DNA from 3 places in the Allobosea sp. Root670 genome. Region 3 is predicted to be linked to each of the others. Evidence: riboswitches for the same ligand, from Rfam matches in the RefSeq annotation. Region 3 holds a riboswitch; each other region holds the start of a gene.

Region 1 (4,823 bases), on a different contig from region 3:
GGTTCGTGGTCTGCGGAGCGTTCATGATGTCATCCTTGCTGGCGCGCCGGCAAAGGCGGCACGCGCGCGACCACGCCCTTGCGGAAGGACTGCGGCCGCTCTTTCCAGGGAACGATGCCGTTGGCGCTGGCGGCATAGGCCTCCGCCGCGCCGACGATCTCGTCGAGATGGGTGTCGGTGTCGAGATCGCCGATCAGATAGGTCCATTTGCCGTCGGCGCTGAGCGCGATGGTGCAGGGCCGCTTGCAGACGCAGAGGCACTCGACGGGCAGCACGGGGATCGTGCTGCCCTTGGCTTTGAGCTGTGCGGCGAGGCGCTCGGCCAGTGCCAGACCCGGCTGGTCGTAACCCTCCGGGAGATCGGCGCGGGCACGGCGGCAGGCCGTGCAGACATGGATCGTGAGGTCACCCTCGGACATTGGTTTGCCTTCAGGCTTCGGCGGCCCGGCGGGTCGCCCGTGGCCAGAGCACGCCGACCATGAAGGCGGTGACGAGCCAGAGTGCGGCCTGGATGCCGAGCGAGAGCGACGCGAAATGGGCGGCGACCTCGGCCGGAACCTTGCTCTCCGGCGCGGCCGGATGCGGGGCGCCGACGACATGCGGCAGCAGGATCAGGACGATCGCCACGAGCTTCAGCCAAGGCTGATCGAAGCGCAGGAACAGGAACAGCCCGACCCCGGTGACGATGGCGGTCCAGAGCCACCAGAGCTGGCGCTGTTCCAGCGCAGCCGAGGCCGCGCCTGGCAGTTCCGGTGCCAGACCCATCGCCGGAGCGAGCCCGAGCGCGAGGAAACCGCAGGCACCCCAGACAAGCGCGCTGCGCTGGTCGATGCCGTCGCCGGCCGCGATCATGCCGGCCAGCAGCAGCGCCGCGAAGCCGATCGCGGTCGCGATCGTCACCGCGCCGGTGAAGAGGGTGCGCTGGAAGCCGTCCTGCGGCTTCCATTCGGCATGGTCGTGGCCGGGGGCGTCGCCGGCCGGGCCATGCGCGAGGATGATCTTCGCCTCGCCGTCGATCGCGGCGAGCGCCGGCGCTTTCAGCGCGAGTGCTGCCTCATAGGTCTCTGCCTTGAGGATCAGCGGGGTGGTGGTGACATGCTGCAGGGCGGCGACGATCAAGCCAGCCAGAAGCCCGGCCAGGATGCTGACCGTGAGAACACGCGTGATCATGGATGCTTTCCCTCAGTGGCAGGGAAAGGCGAGGCCGTGACGGGTGTCGTGCGCGGCGTTGTGGACATTGGTCGAGGCCGCGAAGCCGGTCGTGTAAATCAGCGCGACGCCGATCACGAGCGCGGCTGCAACCGCCTTGACGCGTTCCGAAACGCTGAGTGTGGGGGTGGAAACCGAAACGGTGTTCATATGCGTTCTCCGTGGCCGCCCCGCCGGCAGCCGGTTGGATCTCTGCGGGTTGACGGCAGGTCTCCTGGCTCACGGACTTCGCGTCCCTTGCCGCCTTCCCGGAGCGGGCGCTCCAGTGGCCGATGGCGAAGGACATCCGCTTACAGTTGCGGGGGCAGCCGCGGTCTCGCACCGCGTTCCCTTTTCACCTCCTCGCGGAGGCACCGTCAGCGACGATCATTAGCCTTCGCCGTGCCGCTGTGCAATGCAGGATGGTCTTTTGAACCCTGCTTCCACGATGCCGAACGAAATTTCCCACCTCACCCTCGTCCTCGGCGGTGCCCGCTCCGGCAAGAGCCGCCATGCCGAGGCGCTGATCGAGGCTTGTCGAGCGCCCTGGAGCTATATCGCCACCGCCCAGGCTTATGACGACGAGATGCGCGCGCGCATCGCCGAGCATCGCGCCCGCCGCCCGGCCGGCTGGCAGACGGTCGATGCGCCGCTCGACCTAGCCGAGGCGATCGCCGCCCAGCCGGCGGGCCGGCCGGTTCTGGTCGATTGCCTGACACTCTGGCTGACCAACCTCATCCTTGCGGAGCGCGACACGGCCGCTGCGCGCGAAGTTCTGATCGCCGCTTGCGAGCGCGTTTCCGCCCCGCTCGTCCTGGTCGGCAACGAGGTCGGGCTCGGCATCGTGCCGGAGAACGCGCTCGCCCGCCGCTTCCGCGACGAAGCCGGGCGGCTGCATCAGGCGCTTGCGGCGCGTGCGGCCAGCGTGGTCTTCATGGTCGCCGGATTGCCGATGCGCGTGAAATGATGCGGATTAGATAATGACCAACACCGAAGACGCCGCCCGCCACAAGGCGAAGATGGAGAAGCGCAAGGCGGTACAGGACGCCGAGGTCGCCTCCAAGACGCTCGAGAAGGGGCTGCTGATCGTCAATACCGGCCCCGGCAAGGGCAAATCGACGGCGGCTTTCGGCCTGATCCTGCGGGCGCTCGGCCATGGCTGGCGGATCGGTGTGGTGCAGTTCATCAAGGGTGCCTGGTCGACCGGCGAGCGCAAGGCGCTGGAAGCCTTCGGCGATCAAGTGAGCTGGCACAGCATGGGCGAGGGCTTCACCTGGGAGACGCAGGACAAGGCCCGCGACATCGCCGCCGCCGAGCGCGCCTTCGCCAAGGCGAAGGAGTTGATGGCCGATCCCGACATCAGGCTGCTGGTGCTCGACGAGCTCAACATCGCCCTGCGCTACGACTATCTGCCGCTGGCCGAGGTCGTGACGACGCTGGCGGCCCGCCGGCCGGACCTGCACATCGTCGTCACCGGCCGCAACGCCAAGCCGGAGCTGATCGAGGCTGCCGACCTCGTCACCGAGATGACGCTGGTGAAGCATCATTTTGCCGCCGGCGTGAAGGCGCAGGAGGGGATCGAGTTCTAAAAGCGATATCTCACTGGCTGCCGGCTCTCCGCAACGGAACGAACGCGAGCGGTTCTCATGCGTTCTTGCCCTCGATCATCGTTTTCGGGGGTGGGCCATGAGTGGTTTTCTGTGGGGAGAGCTGGATCTGCTGCTCCGGTTGCTGGCTGGTATGGCTGCCGGCATCGTCGTCGGCTGGGAGCGGACCAACAAGCAGCGGGCGGCTGGGATCCGCACTTTCGGTCTGGTCGGATTGGGCACGGCCGCTGCCGCGACGATCTTCAGCGAACCGCAGGAGGCTGACGCCGCCAGCCGCGTCGTCCAGGGCTTGCTGACCGGGATCGGTTTCCTGGGTGCGGGCGTCATCGTCCTGCGCCGGGGCGATTCGACGCCGACGGGCCTGACCACGGCCGCGGCGATATGGGTCACCGCCGCGCTCGGTTGCGCCGCCGGGCTCGGCGATTATGCCATCGTGGCGTCGGCAACGCTGCTCGCGCTCGTCCTGCTCGCCATCGATCATTCGGTTGAGCGCTGGGCCGGCCGCGGCGAGGCAGCCGGAACCGGCGAGGCGCCGCCTTCCTGAGTGCTGGGCTGACTCGAATCCCGACATCAGGACTCGCCGGAGCATGCCGTCGGCGACCTGAGCCTCCGGTTGCTCTGCGCTGCTGCTGGCCCCCGACTGCCGCCCTTGACGGCGGTTAGCTATCTCTTCAAATTGAATCCGAATTCAAATTCAATATCGGGACCGTGTATGGCCGGTATCGCACCGAAACAACCGCGCAAGGCTGGAAAGCGGGAAGCCATCCTCGCCGCTGCGCGCGGAATCGTCTCGGAGGTCGGCTTCCACGAGACGTCGATCGCCGCGGTGGCCTCGGCCAGTGGTGTCTCGACCGGCAGCGTCTATTCCTATTTCGCCTCCAAAGCCGAATTGATGGCCGAGATCGTTGCGGCCGTATCCTCGCGCGAGCTTGCCGTGCTGCGTGAGATCGCATCGAACGACGCGCCTGTCTCCGAACGCCTGACCGCCGCCGTCGAGGCCTTCGCCCGGCGCGCCTTCGCCAATCGCCGCCTTGCCTGGTCGATGATCGCCGAGCCCGCCGATCCGGCCGTCGATGCGACGCGGCTCGACTACCGGCGCGAGATCGCCGGCATTTTTCGCGCGCTCGTCGTCGAGGGCGAAGGGCAGGGCGCCTTTCGGCCCGTCGATCCCGATGCCGCCGCCGCGATGATCGTCGGCGGCTTCATGGAGGCGCTGATAGGTCCGCTCTCGCCGGACCGTCCGATCACGCCCGAGCGCGGTCGCGAGATCGCTGCGGCTCTCGCCGATCTCTCCCTCGCCGCATTGATCTCCCGTGAAGGACAGGCCGCATGACCACGCTCGATGCTTACGGCTACGACACGCATGAGGTGCTGAATCAGGCCCCGGCGCTGGCGGATTACGACGCCTTCGCCGCCGATCCGGCGCTCGGGCCGATCCTCGACGCCTTCGGCGCCGGCTGGTTCCGCGAGCAGGCGAGCGTAGTCGGCGGTCATGTCGGCTCGCAAGCGGTGCAGGATCTGGCGCGGCAGGCCAATCGCAGCCTGCCGGATTTGCGCACGTATGACCGCTGGGGTCGGCGCGTCGACCAGATCGAGTTCCATCCCGCCTGGCACGAATTGATGGAGCTCGCGATGCGCGACGAGTTCCATTCGCTGTGCTGGACCAAGCCACGAGCCGGCGCACAGGCGGCGCGGGCGGCGGTCTCCTATCTCTGGAACCAGGGCGAGAACGGCATTTGCTGCCCGCTCGGCATGACCTATTCGGCGATCCCCGTCCTGCAGCGCGATCCCGCGCGCTGGGCCGAGTTCGGTCGTTTGATCACCTCCTCCGATTACGACGGCCGCCCCTTGCCGGCTGCGCAGAAGCGGGGTGGTACGGTCGGCATGGCGATGACCGAGAAGCAGGGCGGCTCGGACCTGCGCCAGACCCAGACGGTGGCGACCCGCAATGCCGACGGCACCTATTCGCTGACCGGCCATAAGTGGTTCTTCTCCGTTCCGCATTCCGACGTCTTCCTGACGCTGGCG
Region 2 (4,823 bases), on a different contig from region 3:
GGCTCGGCTTCTCCCGCCTCGGCATCAGCCTTGGCCCGTTCTTTCCGCTCTTGGGCTGAGCCATGGATATCCTGAACCAGTTGCTCGGCGGGTTCGCGGTTGCCTTGCAGCCGATGAACCTGTTCTGGGCTTTCGTCGGCTGCGGGCTCGGCACGGCGGTCGGTGTCCTGCCGGGCATCGGCCCGGCACTGACGATCGCGCTGCTCCTGCCGGTCACCGCGCAGGTCAATCCGGCCTCCGCCTTCATCATGTTCGCCGGCATTCTCTACGGCGCGCTCTATGGCGGCTCGACCACCTCGATCCTGCTGAACACGCCGGGCGAGAGCGGCTCGGTGATGACGGCGCTCGAAGGCAACCGCATGGCAAGGCGCGGCCGTGGCGCGGCGGCGCTGGCGACGGCGGCGATCGGCTCCTTCGTCGCCGGCACGATCGGCACGCTGGCGCTGACCTTCCTCGCGCCGGCCATCGCCGAGCTCGCCTTCGTCTTCGGGCCGGAGGATTACTTCGCCCTGATGATACTGTCCTTCACCTCGGTCGCCGTGGTGATGGGGCGTTCGATGGTGCGGGGTTTCGCTGCGCTGTTCTTCGGGCTCGCGCTCGGGACGATCGGCATCGACACCCAGACCGGCCAGACCCGTATGGTCTTCGGCACGCTCGAGCTGCTCGACGGCATCCCCTTCACCGTCGTGCTGGTCTCGCTCTTCGCGATCGGCGAGACGCTCTATGTCGCGAGCCGCAGCGGCGCTGCGCCGGCCGCGATCAACCCGCTCTCCGGCGGCAGCTGGATGACGAAGCAGGACTGGAAGCGCTCCTGGAAGCCCTGGCTGCGCGGCAGCGTCATCGGCTTTCCGATCGGTGCGCTGCCGGCGGGCGGCACGGAAATCCCGACCTTCCTCTCCTATGCGCTGGAGCGCCGCCTGACCCCGCATCCGGAGGAGTTCGGTCAGGGCGCGATCGAAGGCGTCGCCGGGCCGGAGGCCGCCAATAATGCGGCCGCGGCCGGCATCCTCGTGCCGCTCCTGACGCTCGGCCTACCCTCCACCGCGACGGCTGCCGTGCTGCTCGCTGCCTTCCAGAATTACGGGCTTCAGCCCGGCCCGCTGCTGTTCGCCACCAACCCGGACCTGCTCTGGGGCCTGATCGCCTCGCTCTATATCGGCAACGTCATCCTGCTGATCCTGAACCTGCCGCTGGTCGGCATCTGGGTCCGGCTGCTGCTGATCCCCCGGCAATACATCTATGGCGGCATCGTCGTCTTCGCGATGGTCGGCGTCTGGGGCCTGTCGACCTCCTGGATGGACCTGGCGTTGATGTGCGGCCTCGGCCTCGTCGGCTATGTCGCGCGCGTGCATGATTTCCCGATCGCGCCGGCCCTGATCGGGCTGATCCTCGGCCCACAGGCGGAAATCCAGCTCCGGCGTGCGCTCGCCGTCAGCCAGAACGACTGGAGCGTGCTGGTCGGCACGCCGATCGCGGCGACATTGCTTGCGGTCGCAGCGCTGGTGCTGATCCTACCGCCCGTGCTCGCGCGCCTGCGCCGACGCGCCAGTGCAGAAGAAGAGCCGGCGACCTCTGCGGGCGGAGCAGGTTAGCGCCTCGCTCCGGTCCGGCGCTTGCCCGGTTTGGTGCCGACATTCGCGGCCAGCGCGGCTTGCAGCGCCATGCGGGCGGCACGGATATGGCGCCGCATCAGGATTTCCGCGAGTTCGCCGTCGCGATGACTGATCGCTTCGGTGATCCGCATATGCTCGCCCCAGGCCTCGCGACCGCGTCCCGGCACGGTGGAGTGCAGGCGCCGGCACAGGCGCAGCCGCGGATAGAACTGCTCGCAGAGCAGTTCGGCGAGGATCGGGTTGCCGCTGCCCTTGGCGATCCGGCGGTGAAAATCCGCCTCGGGCTCGTCCTGGAGATAGGCGCCCATCGGATTGCGCTCGATATCGCCGCGATGGCCCCTCACCAGCGCGTCCAGCGCCGCGATCTCGGCCTCGCTCATGCTCTCGGCCGCGAGGCGGGCGGCCATGCCCTCTGTCGCCTCGCGCACGTCGAGCAGGGCGAGGAACTCGGCGGCGCTCGGCTCGGCGACGCGCGCGCCCTGGTTGGCGACATAGGTGACGAGCCCGCGTTCCTGCAGCCGCCGGATGGCTTCGCGGACCGGTGCGCGGCTGACTCCGAAGCGGCGGGCGATGGCCGGTTCGCTCAGTTTCTCGCCGGGCGCGATCTCCCCGGAAATGATGGCCGAGGAGAGATCGTCGTAGAGTTTTACGGTGACGCCCACGCTCGCGGGGGGCGGTGTCTCGGCCAGCATCGAGCGGGTGCCTATCTGCTTCTGATCACGGCAGCATAGAGCATTTCCGTTTCCGATGGGTACCGGAGGTGCCGGCGAATTCGGTGGTCATGCGCGGCCTTCATCGAAGGTTGCCGTATTCCATCAACCCTGAATTCGGTTGATTGCATGACCTGTCTGCGCAGAATGCTCATGCGCCGCGGCTCCGATGTCCGGACCTTCGCGCGTCGCCTCGCTCGCGCCGAGGGTGGCTGGCGCGTCGTGGCGACGGAGGCCGGAAACCGATGGGCAAGGGCGACGACGATCTGAATGACTATGCCTCGCCGGCCTGCCTGCTGCATGAGGTCGATCCGGCCTATTCCGGGCTGACGCCGCCGTCGCGAAATGTCGGGCAGAACCTGCCCGAGCCGAGCCTGATGGAATGGCGGCGGTCCGAGCGAGCGCGCATGATTGCAGCCCGCCTGGCGATGTCGGCGCGCACGCGAAACGCGCTTGCGCGTCGGATCGCCGGCCATCTCGACGCGCTGATCGGCGATCCCGCCGGCGTCCTCGTCAGCGGCTACTGGCCGTTCCGCGGCGAGCCGGATCTGCGCGACTGGTTCCGCGATCTGCGCGAGCGCCGCGGTCTGGCCGCCTTGCCGGTCGTGGTCGAGCGCGGCAAGCCCCTGCTGTTCCGGCTCTGGCGCAAGGGCGAGAAGCTGGAGCGCGGCGTCTGGAACATCCCCGTGCCGGCAGCGGGCGATCCGGTCTTTCCGCGGATCGTCATCGCGCCCCTGGTCGGCTTCGACGCGCAGGGCTACCGGCTGGGCTATGGCGGCGGCTTCTTCGACCGCACGCTCGCCGCCCTGCCGTCCTCCACGATCGCGGTCGGGATCGGCTACGAGATGGCGGAGATGCCGACGATCCGCCCGCATGGTTTCGACATCCCGATGCACCATATCGTGACGGAAAACGGCATCAGGTCCCACGGCGGAAAGCGGGATCGAGAGCCTCCGTTTGACGCCGGCCCGATCTCCCCATAAGCCTGAGCGCGACGGTTCCCTCACGGGATCAAAAGGGAACGCGGTGCGGGTGGCGAGCCACCCCATGCCGCGGCTGCCCCCGCAACTGTAAGCGGCGAGCCTTTCGCCATACGCCACTGGGGCCTCGGACCTGGGAAGGCGGCGAAAGGCAACGACCCGCGAGCCAGGAGACCTGCCGTCAGCCGTGGTCACACGCGGACACGTTCGGCCGGGGTGCGCCGATCGCTGATTCGACCGTTCGCCGTCTTTCGCACGGCAGATGGGAGATCGCGTTCGCGGTGACGTGCCACTGACGTCAACGCCCGAGGTCTCCATCGTGAACGTCTTCCTTCCGGCCGCCGGACGCGGCCGCCTGCTGCTCTCCGTGTCCTGTCTGACCATTGCCGGCGCTGCAGCCCCGGCTTTCGCCCAGAACGCTCCCGCCACGATGGCGCTCGACGAGATCGTCGTAAGCGCCACGGGAACGCCGACGCCTGCCCGCGAAGTCGCGAGCGCCGTCACCGTCATCACCGCCAGGGATATCGAACAGCAGCAGCGCCGCACCTTGCCGCAGGCGCTCGCCGCCGTGCCCGGCCTCAACATCGTGCAGACCGGCGGGCCGGGCGGCCTGACCTCGGTTTTCATGCGCGGCACCAACTCGAACCACGTCAAGGTGCTGATCGACGGCATCGAGGCCAACGACCCTTCAGCCCCGAACCGCTCTTTCGATTTCGGCTCGATGCTGACCGAGGATATCGAGCGCATCGAGGTTTTGCGCGGTCCCCAGAGCGGCCTCTATGGCGCGAATGCGCTGGGCGGCGTGATCTCCGTCACCACGAAGCGCGGCGAGGGACCACCGAAGATGACGGCGCGCGTCGAAGGCGGCTCGCACGGCAGCTTCAACCAGTCCCTCGGCTTCGGCGGCGGTGATGCGCGCTTCAACTATGCCTTCAATGCCAGCCATTTCCGCGCCGACGGAACCGAGGTGACGCCGCCGAACCTCGTGCCGCCCGGCCGCCGGATCAACCCGAACATCTTCGACAATTACAGCTATTCAGGACGCCTCGGCTTTGCGCTCACCGACACGCTGACGCTGAACTGGGTTGGCCGCTATCAGGACGGCCAGTTGCGCTATACCGGCGACACCGGCTTCCCGAGCAAGCCCTCGCCCTATCGTTCCCTGCAGAACTACGCGCAGGCCTTTACCCGTGGCGAGGTGGTCTGGGACCCGTTTGGCGGGCGATTCGTCAACACCTTCGGCGTGTCCTATTCGCGGCAGGACAGGGGGACGCGCACGGCTTCCGCGATGACGGGGCTGCTCGGCCTGCCCAATCAGAGCCTCGGCGAGCGCACCAAGCTCGACTGGCGCGGCAATCTCCAGATCATCAAGGGCCACAACCTGATCATGGGTCTGCAATATGAGCGCGAGCGTCTGGACACGACGAGCCTCATCGCCTCGAACGGCAACAAGGCCGCCTGGCTCGAATACCAGGGCAATATCGAGGATCGCTATTTCCTGGCGGCCAATATCCGCCGCG
Region 3 (4,823 bases):
GACGAAGGCGTCACCTTCGCCCCGCGCGCCACGATCTACGAACTGTGAGGATGAAGCCCGTGCCCAGGATCGAGGCCGTCGATTTCTTCTATCTCGCCATGCCCGTCGTCACCGACGAGGCCGATGGCAGCCAGGATGCGCTGCTGGTCAGGGTCGCCGCCGGCGGCCATGTCGGCTGGGGCGAATGCGAGGCGGCGCCGCTGCCTTCCATCGCCGCCTTCATCTGCCCGATGTCGCATGGCGTCTGCCGCCCGGTCGCGGATTCCGTGCTGGGCCAGAATCTGGAGAGCCCGCAGGACATCGCCCGCATCGCCGCAGCCGTCGCCTATAACTCGATGGACCTGCTCCAGGCACCGCACACCTTCTCCGGCGTCGAGATGGCGCTCTGGGACATCCTCGGCAAGATGCGCTCCGAGCCGGTCTGGCGTCTGCTCGGCTACACGAAAAGCCATCCCAAGACGCCCTATGCCTCGGTCCTTTTCGGCGACACGGCGCAGGAAACCCTCGAACGCGCCCGCGATGCCCGCAAGCGCAGCTTCCGCGCCGCGAAGTTCGGCTGGGGGCCGATCGGGCGGGGCAGCGTCGAGGCCGATGCCGAGCATTTCGTCGCCGCTCGCGAGGGTTTGGGGCAGGACGGCATCCTGCTCGTCGATACCGGTCAGATCTTCATCGAGGATGTCGAGCGCGCCGCCGCTCGCTTGCCCGCGATGGAGAAGGCCAACGTGCTCTGGTTCGAAGAGCCGTTCCACGCCAGCGCGCTCGAAGCCTATGGCGCTCTGGCCAAACGCAGCCCCAAGGTCCGGCTGGCCGGCGGGGAGGGCGCCCATAACGAGTCGATGGCGCGGCAGCTCATCGACTATGGCGGCATCGGCTATGTCCAGATCGATTGCGGCCGGATCGGCGGCATCGGCCCGTCCAAGGCGGTGGCGGATTATGCGGTCGCGAAGGGCGTGACCTTCGTCAACCACACCTTCACCTCGCATCTCGCGCTCTCGGCCTCGCTCCAGCCCTATGCCGGTCTCGCTGCCCACGAGATCTGCGAATACCCGGCGATGCCGAAGCCGCTCGCGACCGCGATCTCCGCCAATCATCTGGAGCGCGACGCGAACGGGCAGGTCGCGGCCCCCGATGCGCCGGGCCTCGGCATCGAGGTCGCGACCACCGCGCTGCGTGGCTATCTCCAGGACGTCGAGATATCCGTCGGCGGCAAGCGGCTCTACAGGACGCCGCGCCTCTGAAGCGATGTTCGCTTGACGGCGCGCCGCACCCTTATAGGGTGTGCGCCGATCGAGGTTCTCCGGGTTGCTCCCGGAGCTAAGAGGGAATTCGGTGAGGCACTTCCAGTGCCAAAGCCGAGGCTGCCCCCGCAACTGTAAGCGGCGAGCTCTCCGTCCATCGTCCACTGGCGCTTGCCGCGCCGGGAAGGCCGGGCGGAACCGGCATCGACCCGCGAGCCAGGAGACCTGCCCCGGTCGTCGAAGACGTCTTTCGGACGGGGTGTTCCGGAGCCTGTGTGTCGATGGTGGCCCTGCGCCGCTTGTCCGCCCCACATGCCCAAAGCTCCCCCGGCCGTCATCTCGGGGAGCGATGAAGTCCATGTTCATGAAGTCCACTGCACAGGCCACTCAAGGCGGCTTGACGTTTGCCTGCCGCGCACTCTATCAGAAATGCAACATTGTTACATTTCGGATGGCCTCGATGCCGGCTGCGCGCCCCTTCAATTCACTTCTTCGCCTGTCTGCCGCCGCGCTGTTCGGCGCTCTCGCCATCGGCACGGCCACTGCGGCGCCCACCAAATATCCGCTGACGCTGGAGAATTGCCGCGAGACGATCACCTTCAACGCCGCGCCCAGGCGCGTCGTCGCGATCGGTCAGACCCAGACGGAAATCCTCTATGCGCTCGGTCTTGGCGATCGTGTCGTCGGCACCGCGGTCTGGTTCTCGCCGGTCGCCAAGCCCTATGAGGCGGTCAACGCCAAGGTGAAGCGCCTCGCCGACAACGATCCGAGCTTCGAGGCGGTGCTGGCGCAGGAGCCCGATCTCGTCACCGCGATGTTCGAATGGCATGTCGGGCCCAACGGCATCGTCGGCAAGCGCGACCAGTTCGCCAAGGTCAAGGTGCCGACCTATGTCTCGCCGACCGATTGCATCGGCAAGGACAATTCCGGTGCCGGCGACGGCGTTCGTACGCAGATGTTCACGATGGAGCTGGTCTATCGCAACATCCGCGAATTCGGCGCGATCTTCGATGTCGCCGACCGGGCCGAGACGCTCGTCGCTGAGCTCAAGGCCCGCGAGGACAAGGCGGTCGAGCAGGTCGCCAAGCTGAAGGCGCAGGAGGTGCCGGTCGTCGTCTGGTTCTCCAGCAAGGACATCAAGGGCGACGGCTTCATGGCCGGCAGGAACGGCGTGCCCGCCTATATCCTGTCCAAGCTCGGAGCCCGCAACATCATCGCGACCAACGAGGAATGGCCGCTGGTCGGCTGGGAGAGCATCGCTGCCGCCAACCCGGCCGTGATCGTCACGGTGAAGATGGATCGCCGCCGCTTCCCGGCCGACGATATCGAGAAGAAGCTGGACTTCCTGAAGACCGACCCGGTCGCCAGCAAGCTCGACGCCGTCAGGAACAACCGCGTCGTCATCATGGATGTCGGGGCGACCCGCGCCGGGCTCGACACCATCGACGGCATCGAGACGCTCGCCAAGGCGATCGCCGGCTTCGGGCTTTCGCGTTGAGCCACGCCGCCCATGGGCCGAACTGGCCGGCGCGGATCGGCATCGCGCTGGCCTCGCTGCTGGCGCTGATCGTCTCGGTCGCGCTGGCGGTGACGATCGGCGAGATGCGCATCCCGCTGGACACGGCCCTGAAGGCACTCGGCAACGGGCTGTTCGAGCTCGACTTCCCGGTCAGCGCGATCCAGCAGGGCGTGATCTTCGATTATCGCCTGAGCCGCGCGCTGATGGCGGGGCTCTGCGGCGGCGCGCTCGCTCTCTCGGGCGCGATCCTGCAGGCGCTGCTGCGCAACCCGCTGGCCGAGCCCTATATCCTCGGCATCTCGGCCGGTGCCTCGACCGGCGCCGTCGCGGTGCTGATCCTCGGCATCAGCATCGGCGGCACGGTGCTGTCGGTTTCGACCGGCGCCTTCATCGGCTCCTGCGCCGCGCTCGTGGTGGTCGCCATGCTGGCGGCGGGGGCGGGCGGGGCGAGCGACCGCGTCATCCTCGCCGGCGTCGCCACCTCGCAGCTGTTCAACGCAGCGACGGCGACGATCGTGACGACGCTCGCCAGTGCCGAACAGGCCCGCGGCGTGATGTTCTGGCTGCTCGGCAATTTCGGTGGCGTGCGCTGGCCCGATATCTGGATGGCGGCGCCGGTCGCCTTCATCGGCTTCGGCATCTGCATGCTGCACGCCAAGGCGCTGGACGCCTTCGCCTTCGGCGTCGATGCCGCAGCCTCGCTTGGCGTAGCGGTCACGCGGGTCAAGGTCGTGCTTTTCGCCACGACGGCGGTGATGACGGCGGTGATGGTCTCGATCGTCGGCACGGTCGGCTTCGTCGGGCTGATCATCCCCCATGCCGCCCGTTTCCTCGTCGGCTCCGGCCATGCCCGCCTGCTGCCGGCCTGCCTCGTCGTCGGCGCGATCTTCATGATCCTCGCCGACATCCTCTCCCGCATCCTGATCCCGCAGCAGATCCTGCCGATCGGCGTGGTGACCGCGCTGTTCGGCGCCCCTGTCTTCGCGCTCATCCTTTACCGTGCCCGGAGGCCGGCATGACGCTCGCGACCCGCGAGGTCCGCTGGGGCGCCGGCGGCCGGATGATCGTCGATGGCGTGACGCTGGAAGCGGCGCCCGGCCGGGTGCTCGGCCTGATCGGTCCCAACGGCTCCGGCAAGTCGAGCCTGCTCCGATTGCTCTGCCGCCTGCGCAATGTCGCAAGCGGTGTCGTCACCCTCGACGGCTATGACATTGCCGGGGTGCCGCGCCGCGAACTTGCCCGCCGCCTCGCCTTCGTCGAGCAGCAGGCGACGACCGAGATCCAGCTATCCGTCTGCGACGTCGTCCGCCTCGGCCGCACGCCGCATCGCGCCGCGCTCGCCTCCTGGAGCGAGGCCGACGAGGCTGCGGTCAACGAGGCGCTGGCGCGGGTAGGGCTGACGGAGCGCCATGACCAGCACTGGCACACACTCTCAGGTGGAGAGCGCCAGCGCGTCCATATCGCCCGCGCGCTCGCGCAGGAGCCGAGCGAGCTGATCCTCGACGAGCCGACCAACCATCTCGATATCCAGCACCAGCTCTCGATCCTGAGCCTGGTTCGCCGCCTCGGCATCACCTGCATCATGGCGCTGCACGACCTCAACCTCGCCGCCATGTTCTGCGACGAGATCGCGCTGCTGCATGACGGGCGCTTGCAGGCGGCCGGCGCGCCGGAGGAGGTCCTGACCGCCGAAGCGATCAAGGACATTTTCGGCGTTGCGGTCTCGATCCGACTGGGAGATTCAGGCCGCCGGCACATCGAGTATCTGATCGACGCCGAGCCGCGGAAAGGCGTGCCCGGAAGCGGTTGAGGCGGGGCTTTTACTCGGCAGCCGCCTGCCGCTTGTCGAAGAAGCGCTCGCAGGCCTCGGCGACGCGCGCGACGGAGGCGTCGTCGACATCGAGATGAGTCACCCAGCGCAATGTGCCGTACCGCCCGCTGACGGCGATGCCACGCTCGCGCAGGAAGGCGGCGAAGGCGGCGGTGTCGAGCGCCTTGGGCGACATGAACACCATGTTTGTGCGGGCAGGCCCGGCGCCGAGCTCCGGGAAGCGCGCCAGCACGTT

Evidence for each region. A riboswitch is a leader RNA that binds a small molecule or an ion and turns the genes downstream of it on or off. The one in region 3 is predicted to bind cobalamin.
Region 1: it holds a riboswitch for cobalamin, as region 3 does, so the genes downstream of both, ASE61_RS17055 (CbtB domain-containing protein) here and ASE61_RS27010 (ABC transporter substrate-binding protein) in region 3, are expected to answer to the same signal.
Region 2: it holds a riboswitch for cobalamin, as region 3 does, so the genes downstream of both, ASE61_RS08300 (TonB-dependent receptor plug domain-containing protein) here and ASE61_RS27010 (ABC transporter substrate-binding protein) in region 3, are expected to answer to the same signal.

What each region holds. Positions count from the first base shown of each region.
Region 1 covers NZ_LMJU01000016.1:363,885-368,707, reverse strand. Annotated here, with positions in the region: gene cobW (cobalamin biosynthesis protein CobW) at 1-25, opposite strand, end outside; gene ASE61_RS17065 (DUF1636 family protein) at 30-419, opposite strand; gene ASE61_RS17060 (CbtA family protein) at 430-1,170, opposite strand; gene ASE61_RS17055 (CbtB domain-containing protein) at 1,183-1,359, opposite strand; cobalamin riboswitch at 1,396-1,582, opposite strand; gene cobU (bifunctional adenosylcobinamide kinase/adenosylcobinamide-phosphate guanylyltransferase) at 1,637-2,155, shown strand; gene cobO (cob(I)yrinic acid a,c-diamide adenosyltransferase) at 2,169-2,777, shown strand; gene ASE61_RS17040 (MgtC/SapB family protein) at 2,875-3,339, shown strand; gene ASE61_RS17035 (TetR/AcrR family transcriptional regulator) at 3,508-4,128, shown strand; gene ASE61_RS17030 (acyl-CoA dehydrogenase family protein) at 4,125-4,823, shown strand, end outside.
Region 2 covers NZ_LMJU01000005.1:29,636-34,458, forward strand. Annotated here, with positions in the region: gene ASE61_RS08280 (tripartite tricarboxylate transporter TctB family protein) at 1-59, shown strand, start outside; gene ASE61_RS08285 (tripartite tricarboxylate transporter permease) at 63-1,592, shown strand; gene ASE61_RS08290 (GntR family transcriptional regulator) at 1,589-2,305, opposite strand; gene ASE61_RS08295 (5-formyltetrahydrofolate cyclo-ligase) at 2,569-3,306, shown strand; cobalamin riboswitch at 3,302-3,501, shown strand; gene ASE61_RS08300 (TonB-dependent receptor plug domain-containing protein) at 3,623-4,823, shown strand, end outside.
Region 3 covers NZ_LMJU01000001.1:488,045-492,867, reverse strand. Annotated here, with positions in the region: gene ASE61_RS02215 (M81 family metallopeptidase) at 1-48, shown strand, start outside; gene ASE61_RS02210 (mandelate racemase/muconate lactonizing enzyme family protein) at 60-1,238, shown strand; cobalamin riboswitch at 1,274-1,486, shown strand; gene ASE61_RS27010 (ABC transporter substrate-binding protein) at 1,699-2,736, shown strand; gene ASE61_RS02200 (FecCD family ABC transporter permease) at 2,733-3,776, shown strand; gene ASE61_RS02195 (ABC transporter ATP-binding protein) at 3,773-4,567, shown strand; gene ltaE (low-specificity L-threonine aldolase) at 4,578-4,823, opposite strand, start outside.